DNA from 4 places in the Paenibacillus cisolokensis genome. Region 3 is predicted to be linked to each of the others. Evidence: riboswitches for the same ligand, from Rfam matches in the RefSeq annotation. Region 3 holds a riboswitch; each other region holds the start of a gene.

Region 1 (5,741 bases), on a different contig from region 3:
ATCCAGGAAGAGCTGGCGAATTATAAGGCTTTGGTGGAACGGGTGTCGAATCGGCCGATCAAGGAGCAACTGCGCGCTGTTTTTGACTTTTTTACCGATCTGGACCATATTTCGAGCGGCCAGGCGTTTCTGAAACGGACGATGATGGTGCCGCCGAAGCATCTGAAGGAGCAACTGCATCGGCTGTTTCTGGCGCATGAGGCCGAGCTTGTCCGTTATCTTGCCGACATACTGGAGAAGGGGATGGACGAGAATGTGCTGGTCAGGCAGGATACCGGGCGGATGCTGGCGCTGTTTTTTGCTTTAACCGACGGCATGCTCGTCGAACACGAGTTGTACGATTCCCGCCTGTATCGGGAGCGGCAGGAAATCGCCTGGAGCTGGCTATGGCAAATATGGACGAAGGAGTGACGATTCGATGGCATGGATCTATTTGCTGCTGGCCGGTCTGATGGAAGTGGTCTGGGCATTCGGGCTCAAACTGTCCGAAGGCTTCACCCGGCCTGTGCCCGGCGTGTTGACGGTTATCGGGCTGGTTGCAAGCTTTGTGCTGTTTGCAAAATCGCTCAAGAGGATTGAAATCGGTACGGCTTATGCCGTTTTTACCGGCATCGGCACGGCGGGTACGGTGCTGGTCGGCATCCTCTTTATGCAAGAGTCGGCGGATTGGCCCAAACTATTCTTCATCGCGCTGCTCATCGGCGGCATTGTCGGACTGAAGATGATCTCCGGCGACAAAGCCGAGGCGGGACACGAGCAAGGGTGACGGAGGCGTGGACGGTTTCTGGCCGTACGAGGGCGTACATTGATTTTACGAACAAGGGGGTGGCGTTATGGCTTGGTTCATTTTATTTTTATCCGGTTTGGGGGAAGTCGGGATGGTGACGTTCTTGAAGCTGTCCGACGGGTTTACCAAATGGAAGGGGACGGTCGGCACGATCATTTTCGGCGGGCTCAGCTTCTCTCTGCTGTCCAAGGCGATGGTCGACATTCCGATCAGTACGGCATATGGCGTATGGACCGGCATTGGCGCCGCCGGCAGCGTGCTGCTCGGTATGGTGCTGTTCAAGGAGTCGAAGGATTGGCGCAAGGTGCTGTTTATCGCCATGATTATAGGAGGCGTCATCGGGCTCAGGATGGTAGGAGCCGATTAAGCTGATCGACGAGAAGGGGCGACTTTGCCCGCATTGCATAAAGAGAGCAGCGTCCCGCCGGCATCCGGCGGGACGCTTGAATGAGGCGATGGCGGAGGCGTACATTATTTCAACTGCGCTTCGAACTCTTCAATCAGCGATTTGGCCTGTTCCGCCGATTTCTTCGGAACATGGAGCTGCATCAGTTGCTGCCCTTCGCCGGAAATCCGGGTTTTGATGCCGCTTTCTTTCAGGTGAGCCTGCAGGCTGTACAGCTTCTCGGTCCTTGCGCCTGTCTCGGTGCGAATGGATACCCAACCTCCGCTTGTTCTGGCGATAAGCCAGACGATCAGGCCGATGACGACAACGGCTACAATAATCCACAATACGAGCATGCGAACCCTACACCACCTTGAACAGAATGGATAACGGACTGTTTTTGCTCTCGCCACATTCTATTCGGCTTGCCCCGGAAAACATGACAGGAAAGTTACCGGTCAGCTCGTTCGACTCTCCTAAAGCATCGTGAAAATAAAGAACGTTTTGGCGCTATGCGCGTCCCGGGATCGAAACTGCGCCCTGGCATTCGCGGGAAGTGACGGTTATCGATCCTTCCGGCAACCGGATTATATTTTACGAGCGGTTGGAAAAGGCAGGTTAATGCTTGTTTGTCACGTTTGCTGTCGTTTCGGCATATAATGGATTATGCGGTTGGTGTCCGCCGATTTGATATTTTCGATGAAATCGGTTATAATCAGGGGCACCCTTACTTTTCTGAATTTTCATACAACTGCATATGCTGAATTCCCTGAACAGGGAAACGGGGGAACCATCGAATCCGTCCGCGTCGCCGCGGCGGTTTCCCGGGGTGAATCCTTCCTGCGCGCAGCGCGGAAGGTAGGGCACTCTCAAGCCCGAATCCGACAGCTAACCTCGTAAGCCGATTGAGAGAACCGCGATCGCGCTTAGTAGCGACCGGCTCATTTGCCGATTGACGATAAGCCCGTGCGCAGAGTTTCTCTGCCTCGGGTTTTTTGTCGTCGTACGGACAAGGGGGATATCGTGCCGAATGCCGAACAGAAGGAGGAGTTGAAGATGCTGGACAGACTGAGCGCCAGAATCGAAGAGTTGTACCGTCGCTGCATACGGGAACGGTCGGGCTTTGTGCCGGAAGGCGTCGACGCCCGTATTATCCGCAATCATCTAGTCATCATTGCCGATCACAGACCTGCCGCGAGCAGGGCGCTGGCCGTCGGCGAGACGGCAACTTCATGCTCGCGGCGGGACGGGACGGTGCGCTATCCGTTCCAGCTCCGGCTGAAAGAGCAGCTTGAGGAACTGACCGGATGCACCGTAACATCCATCCAATCGGATATCGCCATCGATACGGGCGGCATGATGGAGCTGGTGCATTTTGACCGCGATCTGGAAAGCGCGCTGATCAGCGATTGAGAACCGGCGGCTGCCTCAGTGGATCGCGCTTTTCTGGAAGTTGCCGCCCATAACGTCGGCGACATGCTCGATAGCGATGAAGGCCTTGCTGTCGATATCCTGCACGATCGCTTTCAGCTTGGCCACTTCGAGGCGGGTAACGACGCAATAGATCATTTGCGTATCTTCTTTGCTGTATCCCCCTCTTGCTTGTATGAATGTGGTGCTGCGGCCGAGGCGGTCGATGATCGCCTGAGAAATTTCCTCGTATTCGCTTGAAATTATGGTAACCGACTTGGACTCGTTCAATCCTTCGACGACGATATCGATCAATTTGAACGCGATATAGTAAGTAAAGATCGAATACATCGCCGAATCCCATCCGAACACGAACCCGGCAATAATGAAAATAACGACGTTAATGATCATGATCAGCTGACCGACCGGCATCCGGGTTTTCTTGGCCATCAGAATCGCCACGATTTCGGCTCCGTCGAGCGAACCGCCGAACCGGATCGTCAATCCGACGCCGACGCCGAGAATGACCCCGCCGAACAAGACGGCCAGCAGATGATCCTCGGTGAACGGCTCCGTATGGTGAAGCAGCACGGTCGTCAGCGACATGATGCCGATGCCGTACAACGTGGAGAATGCGAACGTCCGCCCGATTTGCTTGAAACCGAGGAGCAAAAACGGCAGGTTGATAAAGAACAAATATACGCCCAGCGGCAGGTCCGTCAGCTTGGACAAGATGATCGATACCCCGGCGATGCCCCCGTCAATAATATGATTCGGAACGAGGAACAACTCCAGCGCTACCGCCATCAAGACTGCGCCGAGCGTTATGAACACGAATTTTAAAACATAATCGGTAAAGGTTAATTTCTTGTGCGTTCTGGCCATCCGATTTCCTCCTTCTTTCTTGATTTCCGGTCATGCGACCCCGTTACATACAATCGTGCAGGTTCGCTTTGCTTCTTTGCCGACTATCTGGCTTACTGATCCTGTCCTTTGTCAAAATAGAGAAACGCTTTGTCAAGAAGCTGCGCCAACCGTCTGCTATCCTCCTCTCCTAAAAATTCGACAAGCCCTTCGAGCGAATGGAGAAGCTTGCGTTTCGCTTTATTCGCAATCTGCATGCCTTCCTTCGTCAACCGAATGCGGACAACCCTTCTGTCGGCCGGGTCGGATGAGCGTTCGATGAGACGCTTGCTTTCGAGCTCCTTCAGCAGCTGGGTAACGGTCGGCGAAGTGACCCGCAGCATATGGCTGATCTCGGATACTTTCAACCCGGGTCCTCCATGCTCTGCCCCTTCGCCGATCGCCAGAATCAGCATAATTTCGCTGGGCTTGAAGCCGGGGAGCGAACGGTGCCACTGCGTGCGGTTAAATTGCGTCAACGACTGCAGCAGCTGCTTCACGATTTTGTTGCCGATTTTGCTGTCGCTCATATGTACCCCCCCTTTATTTCGGTGCTAAAACATTTCCGAACCAATTTATTAGGCAACCTAATTATAAAAAGGAGAGACAGCGCTTGTCAAGGAAGGGATCCGATCGATACAATGGATAGAAAATGGCATGCGGAGGATTTGACGTGATTTTAATCGGCTTGACAGGATGGGGGGATCATCCGACGCTGTACCCCGACAAGGAATCGGCGCGGCACAAGCTTGCGGCGTACAGCCGCGTTTTCCGGACGGTGGAGGTGGACAGCTCGTTCTATGCGGTGCAGCCGGTTCGCAATATGGAGAAGTGGACGGCCGAGACGCCGCCGGATTTCCGGTTTGTCGTCAAAGCTTACCAGGGGATGACCGGGCACGCCCGCGGCGGTGTGCCTTTCGAGGGAGACGACGCCATGTACGGGGCATTCCTGGAATCGCTTGCGCCGATGCGCGAGGCGGGAAAACTGCTAGCGGTGCTGTTTCAATATCCGCCGTGGTTCGATTGCACCCGCGAACATGTCGGCCTGCTGCGGGCGGCGAAGGCGAGAATGGGAGATGTTCCGTGCGCGCTCGAATTTCGGCATCAAAGCTGGTTCGCGCCGCAGATGCGGGAGCGTACGCTTGCGTTTATGCGCGAAGAAGGGTGGATCCATAGCGTTTGCGACGAACCGCAGGCGGGGGAAGGCTCGGTGCCGATTGTGGAAGAAGCGACCGACCCGGCCCTGACGATCGTCCGTTTTCACGGCCGCAATGCGGCCGGCTGGCGGTCCGGCGGAAGGCCGGACTGGCGGGAGGTGCGCTATTTGTACCGCTACCGCACGGAGGAACTGGCCGAATGGGCGGAACGGCTTCGCCGGCTCGAGCGGCAATCGCAACAAATTTGCGTCCTGTTCAACAATAATTCCGGAGGCGACGCGGCCGATAATGCGCGTGAAATGTCCCGTTTGCTCGGCCTTGAACCGCCGGAGCCTTCAGGCCAGCTGAGCCTGTTCTGACGAAAACGGCGGACCGGATATCGGCTGCGGACTTTTTATTGACCGGTTATGGTGGTAAGATGTAAAAGTAGTCATTTTTTTGAAATACCATTTTGATCAAGCAGGAGGGATTTTATCGATGCCATTCCCAACTTCGATAGCTGAAGCGACCGTACTACATAATGGCGTGCGTATGCCTTGGCTCGGCCTTGGCGTATGGAAGACGCAAAATGGGCAGGAGACAGTCGATGCGGTTACGGCTGCGATCCGTAACGGTTACCGGGCAATTGATACCGCGGCGATATACAAAAACGAAGAGAGCGTAGGCCGGGCTATTGCCGAGAGCGGCGTGAACCGGAACGAGCTGTTCATTACGACCAAAGTGTGGAACGATGATCAGGGATACGATTCGACGCTGCGCGCGTTCGACAAGAGCCGCGAGCTTCTCGGCCTGGACGTCATCGACCTGTATCTGGTTCACTGGCCGGGCAAGGATAAATTCAAGGAGACGTACCGCGCCCTCGAGACGCTCTACAATGACGGGAAAGTGCGGGCGATCGGCGTCAGCAACTTCAAGGTTCACCACCTGGAAGAGCTGATGGGCAGCTGCAATATCAAGCCGATGGTCAACCAGGTCGAATTCCACCCGCTGCTCACCCAGAAAGAGCTGCTGAACTTCTGCCGCAAACACAGCATCCAGCTGGAAGCATGGAGTCCGCTGATGCAAGGGAACCTGGACATTCCGCTGCTCAAGGAACTGG
Region 2 (5,741 bases), on a different contig from region 3:
CACCAAGCTGTGCCCGTCCCCGCCAAGCCCCGGATCGTTCGGTAGGACTTGTCTCTGGGACGTGTTCAGTCATGTTCCGCATGCTTACCATGCCCCCTGGACATGCCCCTGGATGTGTAATCGTTGCCGCGCCCTTGGATCGTTCAGTCATATGCTGCGTTATTGCTACGCACCCGGATGTGTAATCGCATGCCGCTATGCTGCGTTATTGCTACACATCCGAATCGTCCCCGCCATGCGCGGGGGCGTTTTGTTTTATGCTTGAAGTTGATGCTTGAAAACGGCCAGCCGTGTTCAAGGTTCCCGTTGAACGTGACGAGAGTGCTGCGATTCCTGCAAAAGTGCAGGATTTTACGCTCTGACAGATGCAAACGGTCCAAATTCCTGCAAATCTGCAGGAATTTGGATGTCCATAGCCCGAAATGCCTGTCGGACCGTTCCAAAAACTGCACAATTGCAGCAATTTGAGCTTTTTCGCGCCAAAAGTTCCCAAAAAACTGTATTTTCGCAGAATTTAAAGCAAGTGTCGTTGGCGAAGGTTCAAAGTACCGGTTAAGCGTCGATGGTTACGACATTCGGATTCTTTAGCGCTTCGGAACATCTGTCCATGATAACGCGACCACATACTTCACCAGCCGCTCTGCCCGGCCTGTCTCAGAACGGAGTGATGCGGCAGAGGTGTGTGGTTAGACCTAGCGTGCGTGGTGCGGCAGGTGTGGCGGTGTGGTGCGGCGCGATAGGACGAGACGAGGCAGAGCGTGCGCGGGGGCGATGCGGTGGGTATACGCAGGGCGGGAGGTGAGATGTAGCGAGGGCGATGCGATGGGTATACGCGGGGCGGGAGGTGAGATGTAGCGAGGGTGATGTGGGCAAGGGGACGAGGCGTAGTGCGGCGTGGCATGGCAATATGCGTGGAACGGCGTACCGCGAATGCAGAGGCGAGACGCAGAACGTCGCGGGGTCGCGTGATGTAGCGGGAGTGCGCAGCACGGCTGGGCGCGGCAAAGGTGCGTGGTTGGGCTCGGTGTGCGGGGCGCGGCAGAGGTGTAGTGCGGCGTGACATGGCAACATGCGAGGTATGGCGCAGCACGGCGATGTGCGGCGGCTAGGCGCGTCAGGGTACACGGTGTGACCCGGCGTGTGTGTAGCGGTGCGGCGCGTCAGGGTACACGGTGTGGCCCGGCGTGTGTGTAACGGTGCGGCGCGGCAGGGTGCATGGTGTGACCCGGCGTGTGTGTAGCGGTGCGGCGCGGCAGGGGAGGTACACGATGTCGCAAATTTATAGTATCTCATTCGTATTCTTGTAATGCGCTCGCGGCAGGCATATGCTACCATTGGTGATGGTTGTTTTTTCATCCATACATAAATTCATGTTGAGCAGGGAGGAATGTTGATGTCTCGATTGCTGAAAGTTGCCATTGTCGGCTGCGGGGGCATTGCCAACGGCAAGCATATGCCGGCTCTGAGCAAGAACAAGCATGTGGAAATGGTCGCGTTTTGTGATATCGTCGAGGAGCGCGCGCTGGAGGCGGCGGCCAAATACGGCGCCGAGGGCGCCAAAACGTATACGGACTACAAGGAGCTTCTGAAGGACGAAAGCATCGATGTCGTCCACGTATGCACGCCCAACGACTCGCACTCCTATATTACGATCGACGCCCTGGAGTCGGGCAAGCATGTCATGTGCGAGAAGCCGATGGCCAAGACGGCTGCGGAAGGCCGCGCGATGGTCGAGGCGGCGCGCCGCACCGGCAAGAAGCTGACGATCGGCTACAACAACCGGTTCCGCTCCGACAGCCAGTATTTGAAGAGCGTATGCGATTCGGGCGAGCTCGGCGAAATTTATTACGCCCGCGCTCATGCGATCCGGCGCCGCGCCGTCCCGACCTGGGGCGTTTTTCTCGATGAAGAGAAGCAGGGCGGCGGTCCGCTTATCGATATCGGCACGCACGCGCTCGATTTGACGCTGTGGATGATGGACAATTACAAGCCGGTGTCGGTGACAGGCTCCGTCTTCCACAAGCTCGGCAGCAAGAAAAACGCCGCCAACGCCTGGGGGCCTTGGGATCCGGACAAGTTTACCGTCGAAGATTCGGCCATGGGCTTCATCAAAATGGCGAATGGCGCGACGATCGTGCTGGAATCGAGCTGGGCGCTCAATACGCTGGACGTCGACGAGGCGAAATGTACGCTGTGCGGTACCGAAGGCGGAGCCGACATGAAAGGCGGCCTGCGCATCAACGGCGAGCAGAACAGCCGGCTGTTCGTCAAAGAAATCGACCTAAAGGCGGGCGGCGTCGCATTCTATGAGGGAAGCGGCCCGCAACGCGACATCGATCTGGAATGCGCGACGTGGATTGACGCGATTTTGAACGACAAGGAGCCGGTTGTGAAGCCCGAGCAGGCACTTGTCGTAACGGAAATTTTGGAGGCGATTTACGAATCGGCCCGCACCGGCAAAACGGTCTACTTTAACGAAGAATAAGCGGCGGGAAGATCCCGATCGTCGGGAAGAAGGCGCGCGGTACGGATTTAATTCCGTCAAGCGCGTCTTCTTTTTTTGCATCCGGGTTGGAAAGGAAGATGAAAGGGCAGGAAGAGAAAGTTGAAGGATTGGAAGAGAAATATGGAGGATTAGATGAGAAATATGGAGGATTAGATGAGAAAGATGAAGGATTGAAAGGAAAAGATGAAAGGATTCTAATGTTGCAAGAGGAGGTTTTTGGCGAATCGAATCGAATTTGTAACATAGCTTATCTATAAACATATAACAGCATGCCGAATTTTCGCGAGCGAAAAACGGGGGACCCATTTCGTCATACAAGCATAGTTTACCGCGTTGATATGATGAAGCGAAAACGGTGCGGCGCCGGCAATGCCGGGCGAGCCGTTTCCGCTTGGGGTGAACGAATCCGGCTGACAGTCAGCTGCGGATTCCAGGGAACCTTCAACCGAACCCACAGCTAACCTCGTAGGCAATTGAAGGGAGACTCGTTTTTGAAAAAGGTTTTATTGTCGATTGTAGGTGCGGTGATTTTGTTTGCTTCCAGTGCAGGCGCAGCTTCTGCCGGCGCGCCCAAACTGCTGAGCGCCGTCGATGAAGTCGTGGGCACTCCTTATCTGTACGGCGGCACGACCACGAAAGGCTTCGATTGTTCGGGATTTATTTTGCACATTTTCAAGCAGTACGACATCAAGCTGCCCCGAACGTCCAGAGAGCAGGCGAAAGTAGGCACGAAAGTAGACAAGAGCGATCTCCGGGTGGGAGATCTCGTGTTCTTCAACACAAGCGGCAAAGGCGTTTCCCATGCCGGCGTTTACGTGGGCAACGGCAAATTCGCGCATTCTTCAAGCAGCAAGGGCGTCACGATTACCAAGTTGTCCAGCTCCTACTATGCCAAGCGCTATGTTACCGCGCGCCGGGTAACGACGAAAGCGCAATATTCGAAAATGATCGGAGTCAAGCTCTCGTAACGATAAATGCGGTACAAGACGATAAATGCGGTACAAGCGGTCCGCGGGTGCGTATGCCCGGGGGCCGCTTGTTTGTTGTATTCATCTGTTTAAGCCGGATTTAACGTACCGATGCCGTTACGGGGAACCCGGAATAGCCCGGACGCAAGCAGCCGTTCATGGAAACGGCGAAATTCGGGAATATCGAATTGCTGGCCGGCGTCGGAAAGCGCCGCCTGCGGATTCGGATGAACCTCCACCATAATGCCGTCCGCCCCCGCCGCCAGCGCCGCCTTGGCGCAAGGCAGCATAATGTCTTTGCGGCCGGTCGAATGCGTGACGTCGACGAGCACAGGCAGATGGCTTTCCTGCTTCAAAATCGGGACCGCCGAAATATCGAGCGTATTGCGCGTCCATTTCTCGTATGTGCGAATGCCCCGTTCGATCAGCATAACCTGCGTATTGCCCCGCGAGACGATATATTCGGCCGCCAGCAAAAATTCCTCCAGCGTCGCCGCCAGCCCCCGCTTCAGCAGTACAGGCGTGCGGACGTCGCCGGCCGCCTTGAGCAGCTCGAAGTTTTGCATGTTGCGGGCTCCGATCTGGATGATATCGACATAGCGGGCGGCCGTTTCGATATCATGGGGCGTGACGATTTCGCTAATGGCGGCCAGTCCGAATTCATCGGCGACTTCGCGAAGCAGCTTTAGCCCTTCGAGGCCGAGCCCCTGAAAGTCGTAAGGCGACGTCCGCGGCTTGAAGGCGCCGCCCCGCATAATACGGACGCCCGCTTCCTTCAGGGCGGCGGCTGTTTCTCTTAGCTGCTCGTAACTTTCTACCGCGCACGGCCCGGCAACGAGCGTGGATGTTCCCCCGCCGATCGCGGCGCCGCGCACGCGGATGATTGTATCCGCTTCTTGCGTCTGGCGGCTGACGAGCAATCGTTTCCGGTTATCCGCAGCTTGCGGGTCGAAGCTGGCCGTGAAAATGTGATGGAACAGACGGCGGACCGCCGCCTGTCCAAGTGGGCCCGGATTGCGCGGAATCAGCTTCTCGAGCGTCTCCTGTTCCATGGCGGGATCGAACTTCGGCAAGCCCCGCTCCTGCCGGAGTTCTCCCAGCTTCACCGCGACGCTTGCCCGCCTCGACAACAGTGCGAGCAATTCCTCATCGATAGCGTCCAGTTCTTGATATAGCGATGATAATTCCGAATTTCTCATCGTTTTCCTCTCCCTTCCGATTCGTATCGGGCTTCGTCTTTCCCGCCGCACCGCGAGCACGACAAAAAGGCCTTCCGTCCGGCAGGGACGAAAGGCCGCGGTACCACCCTGATTAGAAGCCCAAAATACGCTTCTCGCTCTTCATCGATAACGGCATGGCGCCGGGGACCTCTAATGGCGGAAAACGGCACTCCCCGACCGTTCCGCGTTCAAGGTCCGACTCCGGAGTGAACTTCGGCCGGCGGCCTTTCGCGTCATGCTCTCAATCTCCGGCATGCCGTCCCTGTCGAAAGCCGTTGCCCGCCTACTCTCTCCCTCATCGTCTTTGTTGGCATGAAATTTGAAACTCATTATAACGGTGTCTGCACGATCGCACAAGCGGACAAGGCAAAGCGTTTACGGTGCGATTCGCTGTCGCTTTGCCGCAGCGAAGATTGTGGCAGCCTTGCGAACAGACGAAGGAATAGAAGGGTTACGGCATACGGCTGTCGAATAGGAAAGGACGTAAGTCCTATGCGGCTTGCGCGGAAACGGATGTAGCGAAGGGAGTTATCGAAGATGAAATCAGTCGAGGTTAACGATTTGGTTGTCCGCTTTTCGCTCGAGGTGCTGGCCGGCAAAAAATATCTCAACCGACCGATTACCAAGTCGAAAGCCTACCGGCCGGGACTGGAATTTGTCGGTCATTTCGATTTCTTTCCGACGGAGCACGTGCAGGTGCTGGGGCTCAAGGAAATTACGTATTTACACAAGCTGACCGAAGAGGAGCGGAATTTTCATATCGGCAATATCGTCAAGTATCACCCGCCATGCTTCGTTGTGACGCGAAACCTGGAAGGTTTGAAATATTTGAAAAAATATTGCGAGCAGGAAGGCATTCCGCTATTGCGGACGAAAGCGGCGACGAACGAGTTTATCGGACTGCTGGACGCTTATCTGGTCAAAGCGCTGGCGCCGGAAATCGCCGTTCACGGCGTTTGCGTCAACGTATCCAACATCGGCATTCTGCTGCGTGGCAAATCCGGCATCGGCAAAAGCGAAACCGCCCATACCCTGATTCGCCGGGGT
Region 3 (5,741 bases):
TCCTTCCCGTCGATGATCACTTGCCCGGAAGTGGGCTTGTCGATCGTGGAGACGACGTTCAGCAAGGTCGTTTTGCCGCTTCCCGACGGCCCCATAATGCCGACGAACTGTTCTTTCGGCACCGTCAGGCTCAAATTGGACAGCGCCTGATACGCGATTTTGCCTTCATAGACTTTGGATACGTTTCGTACTTCCAGCATGGTTCGATACACGCTCCTTCTAGCTTTCGGTTTATGGACCGTTTGCTTATAATGTACCTGTTCGGAAGGATACGAGCCATCGAACCGGCTTACAGAAACCTTTCAATTTTGCAAGGAACGTTAAACCGTTGTTTCGCTTGGAGGTAAGCCGTGTGGACTCGAAGAAAGGCGTATTCGCTCGAGGTTAGTCGTGTTCGCTCGAAGTAAGGCGTGTTCACTCGAAGTAAGCCGTGTTCGTTCGAAGTAAGCCGTGTACGTTCGAAGTAGCGGTGTTCGTTCGAAGTAAGCCGTGTACGTTCGAAGTAGCGGTGTTTGCTCGAAGTAGCCGTGTTCGTTCGAAGTAAGCTGTGTTCGTTCGAAGTAAGCCGTGTACGCTCGAAGTAAGGCGTGTTGGTCGAAGTAAGGCGTGTACGCTCGAGGTAAGCCGTGTTCGTTCGAGGTAAACTGTGTTCGCTCGAAGTAGCCGTGATCGCTCGAAGTAGCGGTGTTCGCTCGAAGTAGCCGTGTTCGCTCGAGGTAAACTGTATCACTCGAAATAAACCGCATTCGTTCGTAATAAATTCTATTCGGCGGTTAGGAGGTGTGGATGGAATATGAGGGAACTCGTGGGGGAATGCGAGGTCTGCCGCAAAGAAATTTACTGCGAGGACGGATTTCTGAACGGCAGACTCGATGAAGGCGGACGGCTCACATGCTTTGCATGCGCGGAAGCGCCAGCCGCACCGGACGCGCCGGACGCGCCGGACGACCCGAACGTACGGTGAGCCGAACGCGCCGAACATACCGGACACATCGGACGACCCGAACGTACGGTGAGCCGAACGCGCCGAACATACCGGACACATCGGATGATCCGAACGCACAGACGCACCAGGCGCACCGGCCGCATCGAACGCACGGGACGCACCGGACGACCCGAACGTACAGTGAGCCGAAACAAAGTGGTTGTCCCTAATGTTCATGGTCCGTTTGTCAGCATAGTGTGCGAGGGAGTATTCGTGAAGTTTCTCCGGCTCAAAACCAATACTGCAAAAGTGCAGCTTTTTCCCCCTATTGACAGCTCGGACGCTTAAATTCCTGCGATAATACAGTATTTTTGGTCTCCAAGCGACATGTAAGGCGGAAGTGATCAAAAAATCCTGCACTTTCGCAGTAATTTGAGCCAAAGACATCTGTCAGGGGCAAAAATCCTGCACTTTTGCAGTATTCACCGCTCTTCGGCTGTTACCGGCGGCCCCTGCCCCGTCGGAATGGGGGCGCTCGGCTATCGCCAGTGACATCGGTCTGCTGGCATAGCCATCTTAGGCTACCACCGGTGACATCGCGGCCCGCTGGCATAGCTATCCTTGGCTATCGCCGGTAACATCAGCCCGCTGGCATAGCCATCTTGGGCTACCACCGGTGACATCGCGGCCCGCTGGAGCGGCCCAACAGCAACATTGTCGCGGCGGCCACTCTTCCGCCTCAATGTCCGGTGGCGGACAAGACAGACCGCTATAAGACAAAAAAAGAAGGGGCGATCCCTAGGTCATTCAAGACCTTTTGAGACAGCCCCTGTGGAAATTCAATTATGACGACGTACCTTCTGGCTTCGTACCTTCTGGCTTCGTACCTTCTGGCTTCGTACCTTCCGGCTTCGCACCTTCCAGCATGCGCTGAATAAAGAGCAGCGCCTTGTCCGGATGCTTGGCGTCGGCGCGAATGGCGGCTATCATCTCTTTGGAGACGACCGGTATACTTTTGACGAGCGGACTGCCGCTAATATCGATGCCGTAAATATGATCGGTGGTGTCTTCCGAGGAGCGCGTTTTGAGCGCCGCCGCTTCCGAAGGGAGCAGCGGTTTCAACGTTTGCTCGTAGGCTTCGTCCAAAGGCTGGAACAGCTGCTGCCTCGCCAGCTTGGTGAAACTGTTCCGGTCGAGAATATAAACGTCGCTTTTTTCCGTCATCAGCATGACAACCGCCTTCTGCGTCGCGGCGATGTCGAACTCGTTTTTCGGATCGGACGGATCGTAGGTAATCTGCGCGCCGATCCGCTTCCATTCCGGAAAGAAGGAGAGCAGGGCCGCTTCCAGTTCCTCCGTATCCTGATTCTGATTGTTCAAGTAAAAATCCCCGTGAAACATGACCGATACGTCGATCGGCGGCTTCTTCGCTTCTTCCGCTTTTTGCGCCTGCCGCTCCAGGTAGCTGTTGACCGCAAATCCGATCAGAATGACGGCGACCAAAGCCCCGAGCAGGTGGAACTTGTAGTAATGGAAGAAATGGTCCAATTTTTCCGCCGTGCCGGCCATCTTTTTATATTTTCCATATTGAGATTGTTTGAATTGCTCCTGCGCTTTCCGTTCGTCATATTCGATAATGAACTTGTAAGCCCGGTTAACTGCTTCGAAATCGACGGCGTTGCCGCCGGCCTCTTCATGGTCGCGGCGGGCTCCTTGGGCGCGCGCCTGCCGCATGAGCAGGTAGTAGCGTTTCTCCACTTCTTCCTTGGTCGCGTTTTCAGGCAGGCCGAGAGTAGCGTACGCTTGCTTCAGGTCCTCCAATGCTGTCACCTCTTTGTTAAAACTGTCCGGATCTACGTATCCATGAATCCGTTTTCGCCCCGCAACAGGGCGTGTTCTTGGCTGTCATTCGGCGGTGCAAATCTAACTACTAACATTCTATACTCTCTATTACGGCGATACAAGCGAACGGATTCGCAACTGATTTGAGTTTGACAATTCTGAATTATTCAAATATTATAAGTAATAAGCTTAATTTCCGGTTATGGACCGGAAAGCGGGGGAACCAAGTCTTCCGGGGCGAATCGTGCCGCTTCATGCGGCCGTAGGGAACCATCTATCCCGAGCCCGTCAGCTAACCTCGTCAGCTTTGGATGGGTCGAATAATGTATTGGTGCGTATTTGACCCTTTACAGGGTCTTTTTGTTTGAGGAGACCCGTACACACATGCTGTGTAAGGGTCTTTTTTCATTCAAATGAAACAAGAGGAGGGAGAACGAACGATGGCTCAACCGAAGTATATTACCGACATCGATAAATTGACGAACATCCCGGCGGAAGAAAGAGCGAAACTGAAGCGCATTACGGACAAATTTGTTTTTCGGGTCAACGATTACTATCTGGGTCTGATCGACTGGAACGATCCTCACGATCCGATTCGCAAACTTGTCATTCCGAATGAAGGGGAACTGCTGGAATACGGCCGCTGGGATGCGTCAGACGAGGACACCAACTATGTCGTCCCGGGGTGTCAGCACAAGTACAAAACGACCGCGCTGCTCATCGTATCCGAAGTATGCGGCGCTTACTGCCGGTACTGCTTCCGCAAACGGCTGTTCCGCAACGACGTGAAGGAGGCCGTCACCGACGTCGAACCGGGCCTCGCCTATATTTCCGCCCATCCGGAAATCAACAATGTCCTGTTGACCGGGGGAGACAGCCTGATTCTGGGAACGCCGAAGCTGCGGTCGATATTGTTGCGGCTGCGCGATATCGATCATGTGAAAATCATACGGCTCGGCTCCAAAATTCCCGTGTTCAATCCGATGCGGATCTACGAGGACGAAGCGCTGCTCGCGACGATCCGGGAAGTGTCGAGTTCGGACAAAAGAGTGTATGTCATGACGCATGTCAACCATCCGCGCGAAATAACCGAGGAAGCGGTCCGGGCTTTTGCCGCCTTGCACGACGCAGGCGCAGTCGTCGTCAATCAGACGCCGATCCTGAAAGGGATCAACGACGATCCCGAGGTGCTGGGAGAGCTGCTGGATCGATTGTCCTGGGCCGGCGTAACGCCCTATTACTTTTTCGTGAACCGGCCTGTTGCCGGAAACCGCGATTTTGTTCTCCCTCTGGCCGAGGTATACAGCATCGTAGAGAAGGCGAAAGCGAGAACCTCCGGACTCGGCAAACGGGTGCGTCTGTCGATGAGTCATACATCGGGGAAAATCGAAATATTGGCTATCGAAGGAGGAAAGGCTTATTTGAAGTATCATCAATCGCGGGATAACCGTTACGGCCGTTTCATGGTTTTGGACTGTCCCGATGACGCGGCATGGTTCGACGATTTGCCCGGCAACGAAAAGTATTGGCGCAAACCGATTAAAAAAACGGATCGTGTCGTCTCCGTGAACGAATTGCCCGATATGCCGCTCAAAACGTTCAAAAGAGGTTCCGCATCGCGTCAATGGTATGCACGCCGATAAATTTATCGCCGCCATAATGCTTTGCTTATAATCGATGAGAGGCTCCTTCGGATCGGAAATCCGGGGGAGTTTTTATTTTTCGGTCATATAACGGGCGGCCGGAATGCCAAACGTTTTCGAAACCGAAAGGCAGCCAATTCTTGAGCGACGTTCGTTTTTGCGGTATGATATTCTTGTATACAAGAATGCAAGTGCTTGAAGCGCTTAAAAAGAAGAGGCTGGCTGGCAAAATACATCGCGCAGGAGGTGACAGATTCGTGCTGAAGCTTACGCCGCTGCCGCAGCGCCCCGTCCGCAAATCGCTGGGCGACCAGGTGTACGAGACGATTCGCGCCGGCATCGTTTCGCTGCAGCTTGAACCGGGAACGATGATTTACGAGAACGAAGTGGCCGAATTGCTGCAGGTCAGCCGCACACCCGTCCGGGAAGCGATCCGGCTGCTCGTGAGCGAGCGGCTGCTGGATGTGCTGCCGCAGCGGGGAACGAGGATCGCGCCTATATCGCAGCGCAAGGTGGAAGAAGCGAAATTCATCCGCGAGCATCTGGAGCTGGGCGCCTTTCGCCTCGTCGCGAAGCAGTGGCGTGACGGAGACCGCACGGCCGCGGAACGGGCGATTATGGACTTGTTCGACAGACAGCAGGAGGCGGCCGCCGCAGGCGATCCCGCTTTGTTCCTGCAGCTTGACGAAGATTTTCATCGCGTCGTGCTGGAGATGACGGACAATGCGACGCTGCTTCAGGTCATCAACCAGATGCGCGCGCACCTGAACCGCATCCGGTTTCTCGCCATGCGGGAATACCATTACATGGAGCAGACGCTGGAGGAGCACCGCGGCTTGCTGGCCGCCATGCAGGCGGGGGATGAGGAGCTGACCGCATCGAGGCTGAAGCGGCATATCGGGAAGCTGGACCGTGAACTGCCGGAGCTGCGGGCGAAGTATCCGCAGTATTTTGTCGATTGAATCGAGGGGAGATGTGGACGAATGCGCATGGTGTTTCGTTGGTACGGGGAAGGGAACGATACCGTTACGCTGAAGCAAATCAGGCAAATTCCCGGCGTCGAGGGCGTCGTTTGGGCGCTGCATGACGTGCCGGCCGGTGAAGAGTGGCCCATGGACAAAATATTGGAAGTCAAACGGCAGGTAGATCCGTACGGGCTGCATCTGGAAGTGGTTGAAAGCGTTAACGTTCATGAAGATATCAAGCTCGGACTGCCGACGCGCGACCGGTACATCGAAAATTACCAGAGGACGATCGAGAAACTGGCGACCGTCGGCGTCAAGACGATTTGCTACAATTTTATGCCGGTGTTCGACTGGACCCGGACTGAG
Region 4 (5,741 bases), on a different contig from region 3:
TGATCGCGACGATGCTGCAGCCGTAGCGTGCGCGCGGATTCAGCTCCTTGAGCGTCTTGCCGCTCATCTCCTTCGGAACGGCCAGTTCCGCTATCGTATATTCCTTGGACAGCTCGATATAATCGAGCAAATTGGGGGATACGAGCTGATGGGCCACGCGCACGCCCATATCCCGCTCCGGATAGATGATCCGGTCGACGCCGATCTTCTCCAGCACCCGTCCGTGCAATTCGCCCAAAGCCTTGACGACGACCTGCTTCACGCCGAGGTCTTTAATCAGGATGGACGTCATAATATTGGCCTGGATGTCGTTCCCGATCGCGACGACCGCGCAGTCAAAGTTGCGGACGCCGAGCGAGCGGAGCACATCTTCATCCGTGGAATCGGCGACAACGGCATGGGTCAGCACGTCGCTCATCTCCTCGACCGCCTCTTCATCCTTGTCGATGCCGAGCACCTCGTATCCCAGCTCCACGAGCTCCCGCCCGAGGCTGGAGCCGAAGCGCCCCAGTCCGATAATGACGAATTGATTCATTTTCATCGTAACGTCCATTCTCCTATCCGATCGTAATTTTCCCTTCCGGATGCCGGAACGGTTCCTTGTCGGTGCGCGTTCCGAGCGCGTAAGCGAGCGTCAGCGGCCCGAGACGTCCGGCGAACATCGTAAGCGAGATGATCGCTTTCCCGATGTCGGTCAGCTCGGGCGTCAGCCCGACGGACAATCCGACCGTTCCGAACGCCGACGTCGCTTCGAATAAAATGGCGAGAAACGGCTGGTCTTCCGTTGCCGTCAAAATCATCGTGACGCCGATGACGAGCGCGAGCGACAGCATCGTAATGGCAAGCGCCTTAAAGACCCGTTCCTGGCCCAGCCGATAACGAAAGATAACGATGTCTTCGCGTCCGCGAATCATGGCGATAACGGCATACACCAGCGTCGCGAACGTCGTCGTCTTGATGCCGCCCCCGGTCGATCCGGGCGATGCGCCGATAAACATCAGAATAATGATAAAAAATAGCGTCGCCTGTCTCAGTTCTCCGATCGGCAGCGTGTTGGCTCCGGCCGTCCGGGGGGTGACCGACTGGAAGAACGAAGCCAGCGCTTTGCCGCCCCAGCCAAGCTGCCCGAGCGTATTCGGATTCGTAAACTCGAACAGGAAAATGACCGCGGCGCCGACCGCGATAAGCAATCCCGTCGTCGTCAGCACAACTTTGGAATGCAGCGACAACCGCTTGCTCCGGCGGTATTCCATCACATCCGCCAGAACGGCAAAGCCCGCCCCGCCAAGGATAATGAGCAGCATCGAAACGATATTGACCGCCGGGTCCGCCGCGTAGGACGTCAGGCTGTTGAATCCGCCCATCAGGTCGAAGCCGGCATTGTTGAACAGCGACACAGCGTGGAAAACGCCGTAATATGCGGCTTGGCCGGGCGGCATCTCGAACAGAAAACGGATCGTGAACAAGACCGCCCCCGCCAGTTCGATCGTAACCGTATAAAGCACGACTTTCCGGATAAGCCGCACGATGCCTTCCGTCGTCGCCTGGTTCATCGCTTCCTGCAAGATGAGCCGTTCGCGGAACGATATCCGCTTGCGCAGAATGAGCGCGAAAAGCGTTGCCATCGTCATGAAACCGAGTCCGCCGATTTGAATCAAACCCAATATGACGATCTGCCCGAATGGCGTAAAGAACGTGCCGGTATCGACGACGACGAGCCCGGTTACGCATGTTGCGGAAGTGGCCGTAAAAAACGCGTCGATCAGACGCAGCCGCTGCTCCCCCTCGACAGCGATCGGCAGCGACAGCAGAACGGTCCCGAGCAGAATGATCAGCGCAAAGCCGCATACGAGGACGCGGGGAGGCGACCCGTTCCACAAGCTCATTCGTTGTTTGCCCATATAAACGCTCCTTTCCACCGCTGCAGCCCGTTCCGGCTTTTTTGTGCAACAAAAAAAGCACTGGAAACCCAATGCTGTCAGCGATGAGTCCTAGTCCGTCAGCCTGCGAGGTTAGCTGTCGGGTTCGGGCCGGACAGGCGGCCCTATTCGAATGACGGCAAACGTCTCGAAATTCACCCCAAGTTGCGGCTGAGCCGGCGCCCGGATACGAGCGGCGCGTCAGCGGCAACAATACGTATGGTTCCCCCGTTTTCACTTGGAAATTCGGCTGTTCTATTCGGTTTATCGCTCCGCGGCAGGAGCTCGAATCCGATTATAATCGCTTTCCCGTTACCGTTACAAATCGCTCCATTCCGAAATTGCAGCCGTTTTTGATACAAAAACCGAAATGGCGCCGGCATAATGGGCTGTTTCGGCATAGATTTGAAACAAAAGCTCGTCAACGCGGCGACTGTCTGCGGATTGCGTTGGTACAATTAGGGAAGCTTATGATAAAGTACTTGTATGCGGTTTATTTCGGAAAAAACGCGACAGGAGGCGGACATATGAACGAAATTCGGCATCAGGCGGAATGGAGGCGCTGGGCCTGGCTGGGGGCGGCGGGCGCGCTGCTGTTTGTCCTGTTTCAGGTGCTGCCCGCCACATCGGATTCCTCCTTCCGCGATCAGACGGAACCGGTCATCGCGAAGCGCGAGGCCGAACGGCAAGCCTCCGATTTTGCTTCCCGGCATTTCGGCACAGCTCCCCTTTCGGCCCACGCCGTGCACCAGTCCGACCGGCTCATGTACGGATACTTGATGAAAGAAAAGCTGTACGAACCTTTCAGGCACGATTACGAAGCCCGTTTTCCGACCGACACTTATCAGGCGACGCTGCGCCTGCCGGACAAGAAAACGCTGTTCGTCCACGTACATATGACATCCGGCGAAATCGTCGGCTGGCGGCTGTTCAACGATTCGCTGGCAGAGGAAACGGCAGCACTCGAGGAATCGAAGACATTGGACATGGCGAGAGCTTTCGCCGAAACGCGGGGCTTCCGGGCCGAAGAACTGCGGGAGGGGTACGTCAACCGGGCGGGAGAAGCGGTATTGGAGCCCCAAGGCTACCGGATCGGCGAGGCGCGGCTGCGTCTTGTGATCGGAATCGGAACGTCGGACGAAGGCCAGCCGGTCGTCACGAAATATAAAGCGGTGTTCGAGGTTCCCGAACGTTACCAGGCGTACGTCGCCGGGCAGGATCGGCTGGCCTCCCGGTTGACGCTGTTCGGCAACCTGCTAATCAGCGGGGTCATGGCGATTGTGGCTGCCGTCATCGCCGTCCTGTACCGGAAGCGCATCTCGTTTGGAAGGGGTGTCGTGCTGACACTGCTGTTTCTGGCATGTTATCTTGTCAACCAGTTCAATATGGCGGACGGCATGCGCGCCAGCTTCGGCGAGGACCCGCGGGCAGAGCTTCTCTATACGGGGGGGATGGCGCTGACCGTCGTGCTGACTGTGCTGCTCGGCTTCGCCGTCTACTTCTCGCTCGTTGCCGGCGACGGCTTGTGGCGGGCGCAAGGCTGCGGCCTGTGGCCGAAATTCGGCGAAGCCGGCTTCGGCGCCCATGTGTGGCAGAGCATGAAGATGTCCTATCTGTTCGCCCTGATCCTGCTCGGCGCGCAGACGGTCATTCTGTTCGCGCTGGAACGTTCGACCGGCGCATGGTCGACGAGCGACCCTGCGCAATCGCCCTATAACCTCCGCATCGTATGGCTGTATCCGCTGCTCGCCTGGGCGGCGGCGATATCCGAAGAAGCGGTGTACCGGCTGTTCGGCATCGGACTGCTGCGCAAATGGTTGCGCAGCACCTTCGCCGCGGCGCTCGTGCCGACCGTCATCTGGGCGCTCGGACATGTCGCGTATCCGATCTATCCGGCGACGACGCGCCTGATCGAGCTGACCGTCATCGGGCTCGCCATGAGCTGGCTGTTCCTTCGCTACGGCTTTATTGCCGCCGTATTTACGCATGCGATTATGAACAGCATTCTGATGGCGGTGTCGCTTGTCTTCCTCGGTTCGGCCGCCAATCTGGCGACGGCGGCCGTTTATTTGGCGCTGCCGGTCGCAGTGGCCTGGGTCCTCAAGCGGCTTCACGACAAAAAAAGCGGGAGGCATCCGCAATTTACGGTTCCTCCCGAAGCGCCTCGATAATTTGCTTCGCCAGCTTGTCGCCGATGGACAGAGGCCGGAAATCTTCCACGCTGGCCTCTTTTATTTTTTTGATCGAGCCGAAATGCTTCAGCAGCAGCTTGCGCCGCTTCTCGCCGATGCCGGGTATCGCGTCCAGCCGGGAGGCGATCATCGACTTGCCCCGCTGCTCCCGGTGGAACGTGACCGCGAAGCGGTGCACCTCGTCCTGAATGCGCTGCAGCAGGTAAAACTCCTGGCTGTCGCGCGGCAGCGGCACCACTTCCGCCGATTCGCCGACGATCAGCTGGGACGTCCGGTGCTTCGCGTCCTTCGCCAGACCGCAGACCGGAATCGACAGCCCGAGCTCGTTCTCCAGCACGTCGATCGCCGCCGCGATCTGACCTTTGCCGCCGTCGACGACGATCAGCTCCGGCAGCGGCAATCCTTCCTTCAGCACGCGCTCATAACGGCGCCGCACCACTTCCCGCATCGTCTCGTAATCGTCGGGCCCTTTCACGGTGCGCACCTTGTATTTCCGGTATTCCTTCCGGTCCGGCTTGCCGTCGGTAAAGACGACCATCGCCGATACCGGATTCGTCCCCTGGATATTGGAGTTGTCGAACGCCTCGATGCGCCGGATGTACGGCAGACCGAGCCATTGCGCGAGCCCCTGGACGGCTTTGACGCTCCGTTCCTCATCCCGCTCGATGAGCCGGAATTTCTCTTCCAGCGCCACTTTGGCGTTTTCTTCGGCCATCCGCACGACATCCCGCTTTTTGCCGCGCTTCGGCATGAACACCTTGACGTTCAGCCAATTTTGCAGCGCCGCGCAAACTTCTTCCGCATGGGTTCCGGCTTCGTCGTCTCCGGCCGGCAGCGGCAGAAAAATTTCCCGCGGCAGCGCCGGATTTTCGCTGTAATATTGCGAGACGAACGTCATAAAATCGTCATACGGCTCGCCGTAGAAAGGAAACGTCGTCGTATGACGCTCGATCAGCTTGCCTTGGCGCATGTACAAAATTTGCACGCACATCCAGCCTTTGTCGACGGCGAAGCCGAACACGTCCCGGTCAAGCGAGTCGGTGAGCGTAATTTTCTGCTTCTCCATCACGGCGTCGATCGCCGCGATCTGATCCCGGAACTCCTTGGCGCGCTCGAATTCGAGCGCTTCGGCCGCCGCCTCCATCTTGCGCTGCAGCTCGGCCTTCACTTCGTCATGACCGCCGGCGAGGAAGCGGGTAATTTCCTGCACCATCTTCTCGTACTTGTCCGGCTCGACCTCGAACTCGCACGGCGCGATGCATTGGCCGAGATGATAGTACAGGCATACTTTGTCCGGCAGCGTCTTGCATTTGCGCAAAGGATAAATCCGGTCGAGCAGCTTCTTCGTCTGCTGTGCGGCAAAAGCGTTCGGATACGGTCCGAAATATTTCCCCTTGTCCTTGACGACGCGGCGCGTCACCTCCAGACGGGGATGCCGCTCGTTCGTAATTTTGATATACGGGAACGACTTGTCGTCCTTGAGCAGCACGTTATAGCGAGGGTGATGTTTCTTGATCAGATTGCACTCGAGGATGAGCGCCTCCATGTTGTTCGCGGTAACGATATATTCAAAATCGCGGATTTCCGAGACGAGCCGCTGCGTCTTCCCGTCATGACTGCCGTTGAAATA

The links. A riboswitch is a leader RNA that binds a small molecule or an ion and turns the genes downstream of it on or off. The one in region 3 is predicted to bind cyclic di-AMP.
Region 1: another riboswitch for cyclic di-AMP. It lies ahead of ABEV74_RS13280 (Na-translocating system protein MpsC family protein); the one in region 3 lies ahead of ABEV74_RS04515 (KamA family radical SAM protein).
Region 2: another riboswitch for cyclic di-AMP. It lies ahead of ABEV74_RS21855 (C40 family peptidase); the one in region 3 lies ahead of ABEV74_RS04515 (KamA family radical SAM protein).
Region 4: another riboswitch for cyclic di-AMP. It lies ahead of ABEV74_RS17565 (TrkH family potassium uptake protein); the one in region 3 lies ahead of ABEV74_RS04515 (KamA family radical SAM protein).

Annotation. Positions count from the first base shown of each region.
Region 1 covers NZ_JBCNFP010000075.1:58,956-64,696, forward strand. Annotated here, with positions in the region: gene ABEV74_RS13255 (TetR/AcrR family transcriptional regulator) at 1-411, shown strand, start outside; gene ABEV74_RS13260 (DMT family transporter) at 419-766, shown strand; gene ABEV74_RS13265 (DMT family transporter) at 834-1,154, shown strand; gene ABEV74_RS13270 (putative signal transducing protein) at 1,259-1,528, opposite strand; partial or broken gene ABEV74_RS13275 (glyoxalase superfamily protein) at 1,690-1,794, shown strand; cyclic di-AMP (ydaO/yuaA leader) riboswitch at 1,921-2,089, shown strand; gene ABEV74_RS13280 (Na-translocating system protein MpsC family protein) at 2,229-2,585, shown strand; gene ABEV74_RS13285 (YitT family protein) at 2,601-3,467, opposite strand; gene ABEV74_RS13290 (MarR family winged helix-turn-helix transcriptional regulator) at 3,560-4,015, opposite strand; gene ABEV74_RS13295 (DUF72 domain-containing protein) at 4,159-5,001, shown strand; gene ABEV74_RS13300 (aldo/keto reductase) at 5,120-5,741, shown strand, end outside.
Region 2 covers NZ_JBCNFP010000159.1:5,083-10,823, reverse strand. Annotated here, with positions in the region: gene ABEV74_RS21865 (Gfo/Idh/MocA family protein) at 1,394-2,485, shown strand; gene ABEV74_RS21860 (hypothetical protein) at 2,584-2,763, shown strand; cyclic di-AMP (ydaO/yuaA leader) riboswitch at 2,767-2,994, shown strand; gene ABEV74_RS21855 (C40 family peptidase) at 2,998-3,474, shown strand; gene ABEV74_RS21850 (bifunctional 3-deoxy-7-phosphoheptulonate synthase/chorismate mutase) at 3,564-4,673, opposite strand; gene hprK (HPr(Ser) kinase/phosphatase) at 5,232-5,741, shown strand, end outside.
Region 3 covers NZ_JBCNFP010000023.1:51,797-57,537, reverse strand. Annotated here, with positions in the region: gene ABEV74_RS04530 (ABC transporter ATP-binding protein) at 1-200, opposite strand, end outside; gene ABEV74_RS04525 (hypothetical protein) at 794-964, shown strand; gene ABEV74_RS04520 (J domain-containing protein) at 1,769-2,746, opposite strand; cyclic di-AMP (ydaO/yuaA leader) riboswitch at 2,944-3,090, shown strand; gene ABEV74_RS04515 (KamA family radical SAM protein) at 3,208-4,410, shown strand; gene ABEV74_RS04510 (GntR family transcriptional regulator) at 4,668-5,372, shown strand; gene uxuA (mannonate dehydratase) at 5,394-5,741, shown strand, end outside.
Region 4 covers NZ_JBCNFP010000105.1:29,718-35,458, reverse strand. Annotated here, with positions in the region: gene ABEV74_RS17570 (potassium channel family protein) at 1-541, opposite strand, end outside; gene ABEV74_RS17565 (TrkH family potassium uptake protein) at 558-1,901, opposite strand; cyclic di-AMP (ydaO/yuaA leader) riboswitch at 1,987-2,181, opposite strand; gene ABEV74_RS17560 (CPBP family intramembrane glutamic endopeptidase) at 2,447-4,090, shown strand; gene uvrC (excinuclease ABC subunit UvrC) at 4,062-5,741, opposite strand, start outside.